DNA from 4 places in the Proteus mirabilis HI4320 genome. Region 2 is predicted to be linked to each of the others. Evidence: predicted binding sites of a transcription regulator. Region 2 holds the regulator's gene; each other region holds the start of a gene.
The links. Region 2 encodes LexA, which represses DNA repair genes until DNA is damaged. Its sites were predicted from a motif close to TNCTGTATGTACATACAGNA; they were not measured.

Region 1 (3,199 bases), 280 kb from region 2:
AACAACCAGGCCATCGCCAAACAATCGGTTGCAGCTCGGTGTCCTTCATAGAACCAACCTAAGCGAAGCAGCAGGTACTCAAGCTTTCTACTTTCAAAGCCCAGTGCTTTCCAATCTATGCCACTGGCTGAACAGGCCCAAGATAGATGGCCTAATGCAGCAAACCGATTTTCAAAGAAAGGACGATCAAACTGTGCATTGTGTGCAACCACCAGCGGATCATCGGATAACCAACTCGCTACCAGTGAATCATCAATGTGCTGGCCTTGAACCATATCATCGGTGATACCGGTTAACTCGGTAATCAGCTCGGGGATTGGCTTGCCGGGATCTTCATACAAGCTGATCAAATCAATAATCGACACAATCCGCTGAGCAGAGGGGCTGTAAAGCACCTTAACCATACCAAGCTCAATAATGGACTCATCATCGGCAGACAGTCCGGTTGTCTCTGTATCGAGCAGCACCATTGGCTGTTCATCACCGACCATAGGAGAAAGTTCAAGTGGCCAGGACTGCGGCTCACGCGTTAATGGAATACGCTCCAGCAATCTAAAATCTTCTGGTCTTTCTGGGATATCCGCGAGGCGCTCTAGCGGAAATGGCGCAGGGGCTCTTGTCATTGATGGTTCCTCTTCAATTCTATTGTTCGCTTTAGGTTATTTCACTGTGCCCTGTCCGTTTATAAACGCATTTGTACAAAATGCACATTGGATACCTCAGCGTTTTTTTAATCTTTCTACTGGGTGACCCCATGTATGAAGGCTTTGACTAAGCCTTTCGGAAAGCCTTAGCTAAACCGTTTAGGTAACCCTTACCGATACCCTTTACGTATGGCTTAGCCAACCCCTTTTCAAACGGTTGCAAAAGGCTTGAACTAAGTTCGACTGAACATTTTAAAGATGCTCATGACTTCGCTTTAAGCCAGTAAATTCAATACGAAGCAGAATTTTACTAACTGTTTTTAAACCCTTTGCAAAGGGTTCAACAAGCCTTGTTTGACGGTTACTTGACCCATGCGTTAACCAGTAGCAGTAACAGGATCAGTAACAGAAACAAGAGCAGTAGGCAGAAGCAGTATTGTCCAAGCCTTGCAGGCTTTGACGAGGGCGAGCGATCCCCCACATCTAGTTTTTCATCACAAAAAAGAAATCACCCACGACACAACGTCTTACTCGAACAACTACAGTTTTACCTACAATTTTACTTGTAGAAATCAGCATAGCATTAGATACTGTATAAATAAACAGTATCAATTGTGATTTTTTCGAGGTTCGTCATGAGTGTCTCGCTGATATGCCGTAGCGGCGCACTTGCCTTCATCAAAGCCAAGCGCCTTCGTATTCCATTGTTTATGGAACGTGTTTCTGCTGGTTTTCCCTCACCAGCGCAGGATTATGTTGAGCAAACGCTCGACCTCAACGAGCTGTGCATCAAGCGACCGGCTGCAACCTTCTTTGTGCGTGTTGAAGGTGATTCAATGATTGATGCTGGGATTCACCCAGATGATATTTTGGTGGTTGATCGATCTGTCCAAGCCGAACACGGTGACATTGTCATCGCGGGTATCCATGGTGAACTCACGGTAAAGGAGCTTCAACTAAGGCCGTGCGTCATGCTGATCCCAAGAAACCAGGCGTATGAGCCCATTCATGTTTCTGAAGGGACAGAGTTAGAGATATTTGGTGTGGTCACCAATGTGGTGCGAAACATGCGCCGCAAGTCGTGACTATCCCATGCCAGTATTTGCCTTGGTGGACTGCAACAACTTTTACGCTAGTTGTGAGAAGCTGTTTCGTCCTGATTTAAAAGATACGCCGGTTGTGGTGCTGTCCAACAATGACGGCTGCGTGGTTGCACGGTCGCGTGAAGCTAAGTTACTCGGTATTAATATGGGCGTACCCGTCTTTCAAATCAAAGCTGAAATGCAGCGCCATGGTATTTTGGCATTCTCGTCTAACTATGCGCTGTATGCAGATTTAAGCAGTCGAGTGATGCGCACTTTGGAAGAGATGGCACCACGAGTAGAGGTTTACTCCATTGACGAAGCGTTTTTGGATTTAACCGGTATTGAGTCTGTCCTATCCCTTGTCGAGTTCGGACAACAAGTGCGAGAGCGCATAGGCCACTGGATTGGGATCACCGTTTGTGTAGGCATTGCACCGACTAAAACACTCGCCAAGCTGGCTAACCATGCCGCCAAGAAATATCCCGCCACTCAAGGGGTTGTAGATCTAACTAATCCAGATCGGCAACGTCGATTGCTCGCATTAGTCCCGGTTGATGATGTTTGGGGCGTTGGTAGACGGCTTTCAACGCGATTAAATGCTCTGGGTATCACCACAGCCCTAGACCTCGCCAATGCCTCTCCTAGAGCCATCAGAGACCAGTTTTCAGTGGTTTTAGAGAGAACCGTCAGAGAGCTCAATGGTGAGTCGTGCATTGAACTTGAAGAGATCCCACCAACTAAGAAACAAATCGTCTGTAGCCGTTCATTTGGCGTAAAAGTAACGCAATTTGAATTGTTACGTGAAGCTATATGCGAATACGCAACCCGCGCCACTGAGAAGCTACGCAAAGAACAGCAGCAAGCCAAAGTGATGACCGTGTTCATACGTACCAGCCCCTTTAAGGACAACGAGCCGCAGTACAGCAACTCTGCATCGGGTGAATTGCTAATCCCAAGTTGCGACACGCGGGATTTTATCGAGCTGGCCAGTCACTTACTCAAGCGGATATGGAAGGATGGTTTTCGTTATGCCAAAGCGGGCATCATGCTGTCTGACTTTTACGATCCTGGCATGTTTCAACCAGGACTATTCGATGACGTATCGACCCGCTCTAATAGCCAACAGTTGATGTCTGTATTGGACACCATTAATCAAAGCGGTGCCGGAAAGGTTTTCTTTGCTGGACAAGGTACGAAGAAAGATTGGTCGATGAAGCGAGAGCATTTGTCTCCCGCTTATACAACACGCTGGGACCAATTACCGCGAGTGAAGTAGCGCCGATAATTCAGTAGGCATTCACTCTGCGACGCAGCATGTTGAGCTTATCAACTTGGCGTCGAACATCACTGAAGAACTCCTCTTTCTCCATGGCCAGCGCTAGCTCCCATTCTTTGGCCAAACCTTGGCAGTCCAAAAATGAGTATCTCAGCTTCGTCTTTGAGATACGCAGCCCCTTGCTAAAGACCACG
Region 2 (3,199 bases):
ACCACCAATGGACTTTGATGACGATATTCCGTTCTGACGGTTACTTAAGAACTCACCTTATCTTCTAAGTCATATAACATCAAACGCTAAAGCCTGTTATACCATTAACGGGCTTTTCTTTGTTTCATGCTTATCCCGCATTTGCCAATCATATTGTCACACCTTGTCTATTTCCCATTGTCTATTTCCCATTGACTATTACTCGTTCATCATTGGCGTTAAGGTAAGTCTTGTGAATGAGTATTAGCCCCTTTCACCATGGTTAGATTTGATTTACTGATAATGACAATTTATAGCGTTATTTTCTCAAAATCCCACTTTCCACAAAGGTTTGCTCAAAAAAAATATGGTAAGATCATCGCAATTAATCACGTCTGAGAGCATCCTATCCTATGAATGAAGAGAAATTGCTCGCTCAGGCAGAAAAGATCTGCCAGAAACGAGGTGTTCGCCTGACTTCACAACGTCTGGCAGTATTGCGTCTGATCATGCAACAACCTACCGCAATCAGCGCTTATGATTTATTAGATTTATTACGCCAAGTAGAGCCTCAAGCTAAACCACCTACCGTATATCGTGGATTGGAATTTCTACTTGAACAAGGTTTTATTCACAAAATAGAATCCACCAATAGCTATGTGCTTTGTCATCATTTTGATGATGCTGAGCATACATCGGTGATGTTAATTTGTGATCGTTGCTTATCAGTCACAGAAAAAAGTAGCCATAAAATTGAAGGGGCGATCACCACACTCGCTAAAGATAATGGCTTTCATTTACGCCATAGTGTGATTGAAATTCATGGGCTGTGCGCTCAGTGCCATGAAGCCCAAGCCTGTACACATCCGGAAGGTTGTCACCATGATCATAGTATGGATGATAATCTTAAGCAGAAAAAAACCGGTGACTATAAGCCTCGTTAAGCAGATAAAAGATAAAAGTCAGCGGAACATATGTTTTTTTGTATAAATTAAAAACAGAAAATGCAGATGATTTTATGTTTTTACACATCATCTGCATCTTTTTGACGTTCTCCCCGCCCTGATGAACTGGAGGACGAGGTTTCGGCGCATCTGGTACAATAATTTGTATTGAATGAATTAGATACAAATTACAGCCATTCGCCGTTACGGATAACCCCTACTGCTAATCCTTCCACAGTAAAGCTCTGCTCACGTAAATCAACGATAATAGGTGAAAACTCTGGATTTTCTGCGTGCAGTTCTATCTTACTACCGACTTTCTTAAATCGTTTTACAGTTACTTCATCTTCAATACGTGCGACAATCACTTGGCCATTATGGACATCTTGTGTTTTATGCACAGCAAGTAGATCGCCATCCATAATACCGATATCTTTCATCGACATACCATTAACACGCAGTAAAAAATCTGCGCTCGGTTTAAAAAGCATAGGATCAACTTGATAATGGCTTTCGATATGCTCTTGCGCTAAAAGTGGTTCACCGGCTGCAACTCGTCCAATTAATGGTAAGCCTTCAGGCTCTTCTTCAAGTAGCAAACGGATACCTCTAGATGCACCAGAGACAATTTCTATCACGCCTTTGCGAGCAAGTGCTTTTAAATGCTCTTCTGCCGCATTAGGTGAGCGAAAACCAAGTTGGGAAGCGATTTCCGCCCGTGTTGGTGGCATACCCGTTTGCGAAATGTGATCACGAACCAAATCGTAAACCTGCTGCTGCCTTGCAGTTAATGCTTTCATTCCGCCCCCTGTTTGTTTATACAGTCAGACTGTGAGTATATACAGGTATATGCCGATTGGGAACTACAAATGCATATAAAACACGCATCTTTGCATTATTTTTCGACAATTGTCGATTTTTTTTACTTTATGCAAAAAAATGATGCCAAAGAATGGTTCCCCAAGTAAATAATCCCAATATAATAGCGACGAGAACGGCAGCTGATCCCATATCCTTTGCTCGTCCTGATAATTCATGACGTTCTGTACCAATGCGATCGACGACAGCTTCTATAGCACTATTGACCAGTTCTAAAATAACGACAAGGACGACTGAACCAATCAATAAAATGCGCTCTAGAACACTGACATCGATAAAAAATGCAAGGATAATTGCTATTAAGGTCACAATAGCTTCTTGTCTAAAAGCGGCTTCATTGATCCAAGCGGCGCGTAAGCCCTGATATGAATAGCCACCAGCTTTAATGATTCGGGTAAGACCTTTATTTTGATTAGCCATAATAAACTCTATCGAAAACAAACGATTATTTTGCCACTTTTCTCTATTAATATTGTCACAGCACCACAGATCTACGAAAGACTTTCTGTTATGCTTTCGAAGTATTGCTAATAAGAGGCTACAACTATTTATGTCAGCTTGGCGTAAACTATATTATAACACATTGAATTTACCACTGAAATTGTTGGTAAAAAGTAAACGAGTTCCGACTGATCCTATCACTGAGTTAGGCTTAGATACGTCGCGATCTTTCCTTTATGTTCTGCCTTATCACTCTAAAGCAGACTTACTGACATTACGTCAGCAATGTTTATCTCTTGGCTTGCCAGATCCTCTGCAACCCATAGAAATTAACGGAACCAAACTGCCAGCCTACGTCTTTATTGACGATGGTCCTAGAGTATTCCGTTACTACTCTCCCGATCCGCGTAAAGATTCAGTGAAAACATTCCATGCTTATCTTGATGCTCATCGTAACAATCCGCATCTTGATATTGAAATGTTACCTGCTTCAGTGATGTTCGGTCGCTCACCGGGTCGAGAAGGTCATAATGGTGTCCCCCATTTGCGCTTATTAAATGGGATCCAAAAATTTATTGCCATCCTCTGGCTAGGTCGAGATAGTTTTGTCCGTTTCTCGCCGACCGTATCCATGCGCCAAATGGCGAATGAACATGGAACCGATACCAGCATTGCTCGAAAACTTGCGCGTGTGGCACGTATTCACTTTTCACGTCAGCGTTTAGCAGCAGTTGGCCCAAAACTACCTGCACGCCAAGATCTCTTCAATAAACTATTGGCATCCAAAGCCATTGAAAAAGCCATTGAAGATGAAGCAAAAGCGAAAAAAATTACGCTTGATAAAGCACGTAAAAATGCCACTGATATCATGGAAGAGATCGCCGCTAATTTCTCTTATGAAGCGGTACGAATGACTGATCGTGTATTAAGCTGGACATGGAATAAGCTCTATCAAG
Region 3 (3,199 bases), 900 kb from region 2:
CTAAAGGCACTGTATTTCAAGGTGATATTAACGTTGATGGTGATATTCAAATTTGGGGTAAAATTTCAGGGAATATCAATGTAAAAGATGGCGTGATCCGTGTTATGCATGCGGGCCAAGTTGAAGGGGAATTAACGGCGCCAGACATCATTATTGATGGTTTTGTTAAAGGTATTTGTGCCGCAAACAATCTTGATATTCTAGAGCATGGTGAACTACGTGGCACTAGTCGTTGTGGCAGTATGTCAATTAAACGTGGCGGTGTCTTTACTGGACAATCTGAACAGGTTGAACACCAAGCTAAAGCCGTTGCACAGCAACGTGTTGTATCTATTAAAGAAGGTACAGTTAATACCAATAAAGAGTCTGTAACTGCAGAAAGTAAACTAAAAGAAAATAAAAAATAAAAGCGATTCTCTTTTTATTACTTATGATCTGTTTTATTTTATCATTATTATCCTAACTAATTAGAATGAGAATAATGATGGAATTGGCTACTCCTCGATTACGTTTACGAGAATGGCGTGAAAGTGATAAAGCGCCATTTTTTTTACATATTAACGCCTCAGCATCGGTGATGCGTTATTTCCCTTCACCACTTACCCGCGCAGAAAGCGATGCAATGGTTGATACATTGCGTGATAAATTTATTCAGCAAAATGGTTGGGGACTTTGGGCCGTTGAATTAAAAGAGACTCAAGAGCTTATTGGCTTTGTTGGATTAAATATTCCTAATGCCCCTTTGCCTTTTAATCCGTGTGTTGAAATAGGTTGGCGTATTGCACAATCTCATTGGCGTAAAGGGTACACTTATGAGGCGGCCTTAACAGTATTAAAATATGCTTTTGAACAGTTGAAACTGGAAGAAGTGGTGGCATTTACCGCCGTGACCAATTTACCCTCAGAAGGGGTGATGAAAAAACTCGGTATGAAGAAGTCTGAATATTTTATGCATCCATCTCTAGATAAAACACACCCTTTAGCACAACATGTATTATACCGATTAAAAAAAGCAGACTTTATTTTCCCGATAAACGTTTAGATTTTTTAGCCGGTAATGCAGGAACGGGTTTCTTATCATCAATAAGATGCCTAATTGCTAAATAGGGATGATAAATTAGCATTCGAGGCCCCGCCCAACGCATGACTTGTTTCATTGCTGCTCTTTTTACTGGCTGATAGCAGTGAATTGGGCATTGTTTGCAGGCGGGTTTTTCCTCACCATAGCGACATTTATCTAGTCTTTTATAAGCATATGTCACTAATTGCTGATAATACTCGGGGTCGGTATTAGGATGCGCTCGTTCATACAGAGCAACCATTTTTTGGATGGTTTGCTTCTCTCGATTAATTCTTTTACCTGACATGGTACTCTCACTTCTTATTGTTGCATTTAAAATGCATTTTATCATAACGCATGACTGGGATGATAAATTAATTGGCTATTTTTAAGGCAAAAAAAGAAAAAATTTTGCAAAAATACTTTTCTTTTTTTTGATTATATAATACTGTATTTATATACAGTTTATTTGCCTTGGTATGGTGAAAATAATGCGTGTGGAAATTTTATTTAACAAACAATCTAATGTCACTGACTCACTATTTCCGCTGTTAGAACATGAACTAAGAAAAAAAATTATTCCTATTTATCCTGATATGCAGTTTCGTATCGCTTTTAGTAGCATGAATACGATCCAAGTCACGGGCGTAAAAGATGAAGCTAAGCATGAGCATATTATGGAGTTAATTCAAAGTGTTTGGGAAGATGATAGTTGGCTCCAAACGAATGATGATTAACGACCAATTAAGTTAAACAGAGATTGCCAGAGCATCTTACTTTTATTGATTAGATAGATAGTTAACAACATGCCAAACATGTTGCTTACTGGCAATCTACTTATTGATATTACTAATGGCGACAAATTTTGTTTTCACTGGTAGTAAAACCGCCATCAGCAGCAATAAATTTTCCTTTTTTTTCTAAAAATGCCACTAATTCGGCCGCTGTCATATTCTCAGCAGAACAGGTATGAAAGCGCGCTTCTTCCCCAAAACGTTGATGAATTGCCTCGATAAGTGATCTTTGCGTAAACGCCACTTTTGATGAAAGGATCATATGTAATACTTCATGACCATGTATAGATGCCATTTGTTAGCCCTTAATTATATAAGATGTATTTATTATGCATCTTTTTAGGAGGGAAACTTTGTTTTTAATCATAAAAAAGCGATGACAAAAGGTCATCGCTTCAGGTCGCTGATAAATAATATTTGCGCCGTAGTAAGAACGGTTTATTTCTCAGCTTGTTGAAGTATTTTTTGCATTTCATCTTTTAGATAGAGTTTTTCTTTTTTTAGTTTTGCAACTTCATCATTGTAGCCTGCGCCATTAGGTCCTTCTAATTTAGCAATTTCTTGATCAAGTCGATGGTGTTTATCATAGAGAGCTTGGAAACGAGGATGGGTATTTTTTAACTGAGAAACCAGTGATTGTCTTTCTGAGAACATATAACCTCCTAATGAAAGAAATTGCGATCTCTATTTCAGTATAATCATAGATAGCTGATCTGCACGTTAGTGCATCACAAATTTACATTTCATCAATAAAAGAATGAGTTCTTTAAAAAATTATCAGAATAATCCTCTCAGAGAGAGATCTGCTAAAGTGTTAGCATCTATATTATAAAATGCTAGTATTAAGATGATTACTAATAAAAATATCTAAGCAAAATTTGTTAACAGCGATTTGGCGCTGTGAATATGGAGAAAATGATGAATAAAGTAATTTTATCTTTGGTTGCAGCGATGTCTTTGTCTGCTTGCGCACAAGCGGTTGATAGTTTAGAAAAAGTCGCTCCTTATCCTAAAGCAAAGGAAAATCAAATTCGTCATGTTATTGAGTTAGAACAAAAAGAAAACGAAGGCAATTACCAAGTTGAGTTGATCGTGGGTAAAGAGATGATGGTTGATTGTAATCGTCAATGGTTTGGTGCTGAGTTAGATAAAAAAGATCTCGAAGGTTGGGGTTATGATTACTATATCGTAAGCGACTTAAATGGCCCAATGTCTACGATGATGGGTTGTCTTGATAACACTAAAAAACCCGCCTTTGTTCAAGCTAATATGGGGCAAGCGGCATTTATCCGCTATAACAGCAAATTACCTATTGTTGTCTATGCACCAAAAGATGTAGATGTGA
Region 4 (3,199 bases), 1.5 Mb from region 2:
CCTAAACATATGGCATCATTTTGGGGGCAGTATGATGAAACATCAGGGCTATTTAATGGTGCTAAAGCGGGCTTTGGTGTGAGATATATCGGTGTATCTCAAGGTGACACTAAAAATACGATTAGTGTACCTGCAGTCACTTTGTATGATGCCATGGTAGGTTATTCTTTAGGCGAGTTATCCTCCTCTTTAAAAGGGGCTGAAGTTCAACTAAATATGAATAATATTGCCAACAAACACTATGTTGCCTCTTGTGCGGGTGAAACTGCCTGTTTTTATGGCATTGGCAGAACCATGACAGCAACGATAAATTACCGCTGGTGATCATCTATTAATTAAAAAGTATATTTAAATACATTAACCATAGTGCGCCTTGATGCTCGCTATGGTTTTTTAATACTTATAATGCTAAAAGAAGTTGTCGTTCCATTTGTGGATCTTGCAACGTGACATGAAAACCGACTAATCTTACTCCCCTGCCATTTCGACGTTCATGCCATGCCTGATAAGCAATATCAATTAAATCCGTTTTTTCTAAAATAGGATGAGAATGCTCTTGGGTGGTTAACTGAAAATCATCAAATTTTAATTTAACCCCTTGTCTCGCAATTCTAAGATCAGGTTTCACTCGGCTTAATCGTTTTTCTAATTCATCATATAATCCATCAAGCAATGCTAAACACTCATCCCATGAATCAATATCTTCAGCCAGTGTGCGCTCAACACCAACAGATTTTCTTAAACGTTCAGGATTGATTAATCGCTCATCAATACCATGGCTACGCTCCCATAAGCTTTGCCCAAATTTACCTAGATTTCTCACTAAGGAAATAACATCCGTACCACGAACATCAGCACAGGTTTCTAATCCCATCTCTTGTAATCGAGCAAAGGTGACTTTTCCTACTCCCGGAATTTTATTTAATGGTAATTTTAAAATAAAGTCATCCATCTGTTCAGGGGTGATCACATATTGTCCATTCGGTTTATTTAAATCAGATGCTATTTTGGCGAGAAACTTAATCGGCGCAATACCGGCGGAAGCCGTGAGGTTAAGTTCAGCAAAAATTTGCTGGCGGATCTGTTGCGCTATCAATGTGGCAGAGCCGTGACAGTGTTTGCTATCAGAGACATCAAGATAAGCTTCATCTAATGAAAGCGGCTCTATTAAATCTGTATAACGGGCAAATATTTGACGAATTTTAGCTGAAGTCTCTTTATATAATGCCATGCGACCGGGCAATACTTTTAAATGAGGGCATAATTTTAATGCCGTAGCCGTTGACATGGCACTACGGACACCAAAACGGCGAGCAGGATAATTAGCAGTACAGATAACACCTCGACGAGAAGCATTACCACCGACTGCAATAGGGATCTCTTTTAATGTAGGGTTATCTCTCATTTCAATCGCAGCATAGAAACAATCCATATCGACATGAATAATTTTCCGCATACAATCACCTCACGCTATTTACTGTTTAAATATACAGTAAATAACCATTAACTACAATTTTTATTCCCTGATCTATACCTATTTTAAGTGATATTAGTGATTATTATTTTAATTAAGTACGTTTGTTTATAGAAATGTCACACAGTAATGATAGATTACTTTTAACTTATTCTGCTCTTTTTATTTTTATCGTAATTATTTGAAAATCAAATATAAAACAAGGAAATAGAGTTATATGATCAAAATATTTATTGCAATTTCATTCCTCTTTTACTCAGTATTTGTTATGACTTCTCCTAAAATTATTGCACACAGAGGTGGCACAGCGGATGCACCTGAAAATACCGAAATTGCTATCAAAACAGCACTAAGCAATCAAGCTGATGCAATTTGGATAACCGTTCAACTGTCTAAAGATAATGTCCCTGTTCTTTATCGTCCAAGTGATCTAAAAAGCCTCACTAATGGGCAAGGGGCAATTTCAACCTTTACTGCCAAAGAATTGGCGCAATGGGATGCAGGATATAAATATGGGGAAGCACAACAATTTCCATATCGCAATAAAGGAGTTACTATCCCGACATTGGAGTATATTCTGACTCAATTTCCTAAAACACAATTCTATATTGACTTAAAATCACCTGATGCCGATCCCGTTATACAAGGCAAAGCATTAGCTTCGGTATTAAGCAAACATAATGCGTTAGAGAGAACGCGTGTTTATTCTACCAATAGTGCTTTTTTAGATGCGTTACCTGATAACGTACAACGCTTTGAAAGTCGTGATGTTACCCGCGATATCTTAGCCAATATTACTATGGGACATATCTGTTTACTGCCAGAAAATCTTGATATCACACGTTGGTATGGCCTTGAACTGCACAGAAAAGTTGAGGTGGTTGAAAAATATACCTTAGGTGAAGCTCGTTCAGCGGCTGTATTAAGTTGGGACAAAGATGCGATGTCTTGTTTTCGTGCGGGGGGTAATGCGCATATCGTTTTATTCGGTATCAATACTGAGAAAGATTATTTGCAAGCAGTAGAATTAGGTGCTGATGCAGTTATGGTTGATTCTCCAGCTAAAATAAAAGCATTCAGAAAAGAGTAAACATCGTTGCGACATTGGCGCTTTTTTACCTTAATACATTTCTCTTCTACACTTAATAGTGTCAATAAACAGAAATAAGTTAGGTGGAATAAGATGTTAAATAATAAAGCTTCTGGTGACTGGAATTTATTTAAAGGAAAAGTGAAAGAAAAATGGGGAAAACTCACCCATGATGAACTGGATATTATTGAAGGAACCAGAGAGCAACTGATAGGGAAACTCCAAGAGCATTATGGCTATTCTTATGATGAGGCAAAAAAAGAAGTATTAGAGTGGGAAGGCAGTAACCCTTATCCTTGGAAGTAGCAGCGACTTAATCACAGTATTAAAAAGCTTAATATCCTTATCTGAAAGCGATTTTTCTAAACAAAAAAGAGTGGCGTATAAAATATACGTCACTCTTTTATTTTAGCTATTACTTGATAAATCTATCGTTAGCAAAAAAATGCATCGATAACCAAACTATAAGATGCGGTTTTTTTGCAATAGCTCTTGGCGAGCAGCTTCTTTCGCCATTCTTTTTTTACGAGCATCACAAGGTTCAGGACAATCACACTCTTTCTCAATACCAATAGAGCCTAAACCACCACAACTGCCCTGAATACTTTTACGTTTAACAATATATCCTAAAGCCA

Region 1: the regulator LexA is predicted to act here: its motif matches at 1,233-1,252, upstream of umuD (translesion error-prone DNA polymerase V autoproteolytic subunit).
Region 3: the regulator LexA is predicted to act here: its motif matches at 1,507-1,526, upstream of PMI_RS09650 (DinI-like family protein).
Region 4: the regulator LexA is predicted to act here: its motif matches at 1,476-1,495, upstream of dinB (DNA polymerase IV).

What each region holds. Positions count from the first base shown of each region.
Region 1 covers NC_010554.1:2,723,507-2,726,705, forward strand. Annotated here, with positions in the region: gene PMI_RS12275 (3'-5' exonuclease) at 1-623, opposite strand, end outside; gene umuD (translesion error-prone DNA polymerase V autoproteolytic subunit) at 1,280-1,729, shown strand; gene umuC (translesion error-prone DNA polymerase V subunit UmuC) at 1,737-3,005, shown strand; gene mobI (conjugative transfer protein MobI(A/C)) at 3,016-3,199, opposite strand, start outside.
Region 2 covers NC_010554.1:3,004,746-3,007,944, forward strand. Annotated here, with positions in the region: gene ssb1 (single-stranded DNA-binding protein SSB1) at 1-37, shown strand, start outside; gene zur (zinc uptake transcriptional repressor Zur) at 393-923, shown strand; gene lexA (transcriptional repressor LexA) at 1,112-1,723, opposite strand; gene PMI_RS13555 (diacylglycerol kinase) at 1,851-2,222, opposite strand; gene plsB (glycerol-3-phosphate 1-O-acyltransferase PlsB) at 2,353-3,199, shown strand, end outside.
Region 3 covers NC_010554.1:2,104,993-2,108,191, reverse strand. Annotated here, with positions in the region: gene PMI_RS09665 (bactofilin family protein) at 1-407, shown strand, start outside; gene PMI_RS09660 (GNAT family N-acetyltransferase) at 482-1,042, shown strand; gene PMI_RS09655 (nitrous oxide-stimulated promoter family protein) at 1,020-1,367, opposite strand; gene PMI_RS09650 (DinI-like family protein) at 1,552-1,797, shown strand; gene PMI_RS09645 (YecH family metal-binding protein) at 1,910-2,149, opposite strand; gene PMI_RS09640 (DUF465 domain-containing protein) at 2,293-2,508, opposite strand; gene eco (serine protease inhibitor ecotin) at 2,773-3,199, shown strand, end outside.
Region 4 covers NC_010554.1:408,834-412,032, reverse strand. Annotated here, with positions in the region: gene PMI_RS01740 (TonB-dependent siderophore receptor) at 1-324, shown strand, start outside; gene dinB (DNA polymerase IV) at 401-1,456, opposite strand; gene PMI_RS01730 (glycerophosphodiester phosphodiesterase family protein) at 1,692-2,564, shown strand; gene PMI_RS01725 (CsbD family protein) at 2,658-2,870, shown strand; gene nqrM ((Na+)-NQR maturation NqrM) at 3,027-3,199, opposite strand, start outside.